2 regions of the Nonomuraea sp. WAC 01424 genome follow, and region 2 is predicted to be linked to the other one. Evidence: predicted binding sites of a transcription regulator. Region 2 holds the regulator's gene; the other holds the start of a gene.
What was found. Region 2 encodes HrcA, which represses chaperone genes, less so after heat shock. Its sites were predicted from a motif close to TTGGCACTCTCNNNNNGAGAGTGCCAA; they were not measured.

Region 1: groES (co-chaperone GroES) is a predicted target of HrcA. The motif match lies at 1,022-1,048, and genes of this name have one in related genera.

Annotation. Positions count from the first base shown of each region.
Region 1 is NZ_QHHZ01000018.1:206,152-208,547, reverse strand. Features, by position in the region: gene DMB42_RS41280 (MarR family winged helix-turn-helix transcriptional regulator) at 1-4, opposite strand, end outside; gene DMB42_RS41275 (NAD-dependent epimerase/dehydratase family protein) at 109-963, shown strand; gene groES (co-chaperone GroES) at 1,135-1,449, shown strand; gene groL (chaperonin GroEL) at 1,525-2,396, shown strand, end outside.
Region 2 is NZ_QHHZ01000003.1:395,032-397,427, forward strand. Features, by position in the region: gene dnaJ (molecular chaperone DnaJ) at 1-482, opposite strand, end outside; gene hrcA (heat-inducible transcriptional repressor HrcA) at 494-1,507, opposite strand; gene DMB42_RS11200 (hypothetical protein) at 1,664-2,396, shown strand, end outside.

The DNA.
Region 1 (2,396 bases), on a different contig from region 2:
CCACGTGGCTCAGCCTATCAAAGCTTCGACGTTGAAATGTTGGAGGTCGTACGGTACTGTCCACGACGTCGAAATGTTCAACGTAGAAATTTTCAAGGTGGGATCGTCATGAAGGTGCTGGTGCTGGGCGCGACGGGGTACATCGGCGGCGCGGTCGTCGAGCGGCTGGCCGAGCAGGGACACGAGGTGGCCGTCCTGGTGCGGCCCGCCGCCGACGGCGCCAAGCGGGTGCCCGGCGTGGCCGACGAGCGCCACGGGGACCTGGCCGACGCCGCGGACGTCGCCGCCGCGATCACCCCGGACATCGACGCGGTCGTGGTCGCCGCCAACCTCAGCGGCGACCGGGAGACCGACCTCGCCGCGGCCGGCGTGCTCGCGGCGTCGGGCAGGAAGATCGTCTTCACCAGCGGCGTGTGGGTGCTGGGCGCCACCGTGGACGGGCACGAGGACAGCCCGGCCGACCCGATTCCGCTCGTGGCGTACCGGCACGAGCTGGAGCGGCTGATCCTCGACGGCGGCGGCTCGGTGATCCGGCCCGGCGTCGTCCACGGGCGCGGCGCGGGCATCCCGGCCCTGCTGCGCGCCCAGGCCGCCGAGCGCGGCGCCGGCGTGTACGTCACCGCCGACGGCGAGTCGCCCACCTGGACGTTCGTGCACGTCGAGGACCTGGCCGACCTCGTCGTCGCCGTCCTGGAGAAGGGCGGGGCGCGGGTCTACCACGGCATCAGCGAAGAGGCCGTGCAGGTCGCGTCCGTGGCCGAGGCGGCGGCCCGGTCCGTCGGCGTAAAGCCGCAGGCCGAGCCCTGGCCGCTGGCCGAGGCCGCCCAGACGCTGGGGACGGGCTTCGCCGAGGCCCTGGCGCTCAGCCAGCGCATCAGCGCGACACGCACGCGCGCGGAGCTCGGCTGGAACCCCTCCCGCCCCGGTGTGGTGGCCGATCTGGTCGAGGGCTCCTACGTCTGATCGCTCTGAGCAGACGAGTTCGTGTTGACTGTCAAGCCCCTCTTGCATATGTTTCCTGTTGGCACTCTCACCTTGAGAGTGCCAACGTGCGACGAGGCAGGTCTGACACCCGCGACGGCAGGCCCAGCTGGTCGCCTCTTCTAGATCATTCAAATCTGAAGGGGAGGTCCGATCGTGACGACCGCCACCAAGGTTCCCGTTAAGCCGCTCGGCGACCGCATTGTGGTTCAGCCGCTTGAGGCAGAGCAGACCACCGCTTCCGGACTGGTCATCCCGGACACCGCCAAGGAGAAGCCGCAGGAGGGCAAGGTCCTCGCGGTGGGCCCGGGCAACTGGGATGAGGACGGCGACAAGCGGATTCCGCTTGACGTCTCCGAGGGCGACATCGTCCTCTACAGCAAGTACGGCGGCACCGAGGTCAAGTACGGCGGCGAGGAGTACCTCGTGCTCTCCGCCCGCGACGTTCTCGCGATCATCGAGAAGTAGTAGGCCGGTTGTGTCGGGCCCCGGGCGCTCTTGAGGGCGGCCGGGGCTTTCGACGCCAGGAGAGGACTTTCAGCAATGGCGAAGATCCTGGAGTTCAACGAGGACGCCCGCCGCGCGCTTGAGCGCGGTGTCAACGCCCTCGCGGACGCCGTGAAGGTAACCCTCGGCCCGCGTGGCCGCAACGTCGTCATCGACAAGAAGTTCGGTGCGCCGACGATCACGAACGACGGTGTGACCATCGCTCGTGAGATCGAGCTGGAGGAGCGCTACGAGAACCTCGGCGCCCAGCTCGCCAAGGAAGTTGCCACCAAGACCAACGACATCGCGGGTGACGGCACCACCACCGCCACCGTGCTGGCCCAGGCGATGGTCCGCGAGGGCCTGCGCAACGTGGCCGCCGGCGCCTCGCCGCTGTCGCTCAAGCGTGGCATCGACAAGGCCGCCAAGGAGATCAGCGACCGGCTGCTGGCCAGCGCGCGCGAGGTGGGCGACAAGAAGGAGATCGCCAACGTCGCCACCATCTCCGCCCAGGACGCCAAGATCGGCGAGCTGATCGCCGAGGCGTTCGACAAGGTGGGCAAGGACGGTGTCCTCACCGTCGAAGAGTCCAACGCCATGGGCATGGAGCTCGAGTTCACCGAGGGCATGCAGTTCGACAAGGGCTACCTGTCGGCGTACATGGTGACCGACCCCGAGCGCATGGAGTCCGTCCTCGAGGACGCGTACATCCTGCTCACCCAGAGCAAGATCTCCTCCATCGCCGACTTCCTGCCGCTGCTGGAGAAGGTCGCCCAGACCAAGAAGCCGCTGCTCGTGGTCGCCGAGGACGTCGAGGGCGAGGCCCTGGCCGTCCTGGTCACCAACAAGATCCGCGGCACCTTCACCTCCGTGGCCGTCAAGGCCCCGGGCTTCGGTGACCGCCGCAAGGCGATGCTCCAGGACATGGC
Region 2 (2,396 bases):
GTGTCGGGGTGGGTGCCGGGGGCCGCGCCGGCGCCGTGGCACACCTCGCACAACACGGCGGTGTCCACGACCAGCTCACGGGTGGTGCCGAACGCCGTCTCGCGCAGGTCGAGCTCGACCCGGATGGTGGCGTTGCGGCCCCTCCTGGCGCGCGAACGCGGCCCGCGCGTGCCGCCCGCGGTGCCGAAGAAGGCGTCCATGATGTCGCTGAAGGGGAAACCGGCCCCGAAGCCTCCCGCGCCCGCGCCCGCACCGGCGCCGCCGCCGAAGGGGTCGCCGCCCAGGTCGTACATCTGGCGCTTGTTGGGGTCGGACAGCACCTCGTAGGCCTGCGTGATCTCCTTGAACCGCTCCTGGGTCTCAGGATCGGGGTTCACGTCGGGGTGCAGCTCGCGGGCGAGGCGGCGGTAAGCCTTCTTGATCTCGTCCTGACTGGCGTCACGGCGCACCCCGAGGGTGGCGTAGTAGTCGCTGTTTGCCACTTATCGACCTCTTAAGATGCAGCCAGGATCTGGCTGACGTAGCGTGCCACCGCGCGTACGGCGCCCATCGTCACGGGGTAGTCCATCCTCGTGGGACCCAGCACGCCGAGCCGGGCCAGTTGGTTGTCGCCAGAACCGTATCCGGTTGCGACGATGGACGTGCCCCGAAGGTAGGGGTTTTCCGAACCGATGCGCACGGTGAGCGCGGACGGGGTGTCTGTGGAAGTCTCGCCGAGCAGCCGCATGAGCACGACCTGCTCCTCCAGCGCCTCCAGCACGTCGCGCAGGCCGGTGGCGAAGTCGGCGCCCGCGAGATTGGCCGCGCCGGCGAACACGATCTTCTCATCGTGGCGTTCGACGAGGGTTTCGAGCAGCACCGACAGGATCGTGGCCACGGCGGGGCGATCCTCGACGGGAAGCCGCTCGGGCAGGTCGGCGACCAGCTCGGGCACGTTGCTCAGCCCGCAGCCGTCGAGGCAGGCGTTGAGGACCGCGCGCAGGTGGGCGATGCGGTCGTCCTCCACCACCTCGGGCAGCTCGATCACGCGCTGCTCGACGCGCCCGGTGTTGGTGATCAGCACGAGCATGACGCGCCGGTCGTTGAGCGGGACCAGCTCGACGTGCCTGACCGTGGAGCGGGTCAGCGTCGGGTACTGCACGACCGCGACCTGCCTGGTGAGCTGCGCGAGCAGCCGCACGGTGCGGAAGACCACGTCGTCGAGGTCGACCGCGCCGACGAGGAAGGTCTCGATCGCCCGCCGCTCGGCCCCCGACAGGGGCTTGACCTGCGAGAGCCGGTCGACGAACAGGCGATAGCCCTTGTCCGTCGGCACGCGGCCCGCGCTGGTGTGCGGCTGGGTGATGTACCCCTCCTCCTCCAGAGCGGCCATGTCGTTCCTGACCGTTGCCGGGGAGACCTTCAGATTGTGGCGCTCGGCCAGCGCCTTGGAGCCCACCGGTTCGTTGGTGGACACGTAGTCTTCGACAATGGCGCGGAGCACCGCAAGCTTCCGATCGTCGAGCACGTGCTCACCTCCTGCCTCTGCCTAACAGGGAAACGACAGGTCTAGCACTCCGTGTTCCCGAGTGCCAAGTGTACGGCTCTCGCCCACAAGGTGCGATAACACCGGGTCCCATCCTGTTGCTAGCGTCTTACAAGCGACAGGCCTCACACTTGCCGCATGACCGACAATTCCCAGCCCCCGCAGTACGGACCGCCCCAGGGGCAGGGTCCCTACTACGGTCAGAACCCCCAGTACGCCCAGCCCCAGCAGTACGGCCCGCCTCCCCAATACCAGCAGCCTCCTCCCCAGTACGGCCCCCCACCCCAGTACAACCAGTACGGCCAGTACGGGCAACAGCCCCAGTTCCCGCCCAGGATCGACGGCAAGGCGATCAAGCCGCGCCTGTGGTGGATCGCGGTCGTGTGGGCCGTCGCCGTGGTGCTGGGCGTCGTGGGCGTGGTCGTGTTCGCGGGCGGTGTGCTGAGCAGCGTCTCCGACATGGCCCCGACGGCCACGTTCGCGTCCGGCGAAAGCGTGAAGGTGTCCCTCGACCCCGCCGAGCGCCCGGCTGTCTTCATCGCCACCGGGACGCGCGTCAACTACCAGTGCGAGATCTCCGGCGGCCCGGCCCAGGCCAAGCTCGTCAAGGTCAACGGCACCCAGACGGTCAGCGCCGGTGGGAGCACCTGGCAGGAGATCCTCGCGGTCAACGCGCCCGCCAAGGGCGAGTACCAGCTGACCTGCGCCACGCAGGAGCAGGCGTCCGCCCGCTTCGGCGTCGGCCGTGACGTGCTCTCGGCCGCGGGCGGCATGTTCGGCGGCGTGGCCGCGCTGTTCCTGATCCCCGGCGCCGGCCTGCTCATCGGCATCGTGGGGACCGTCGTCGTCCTCGTCCGGCGCAGCGGCGCGC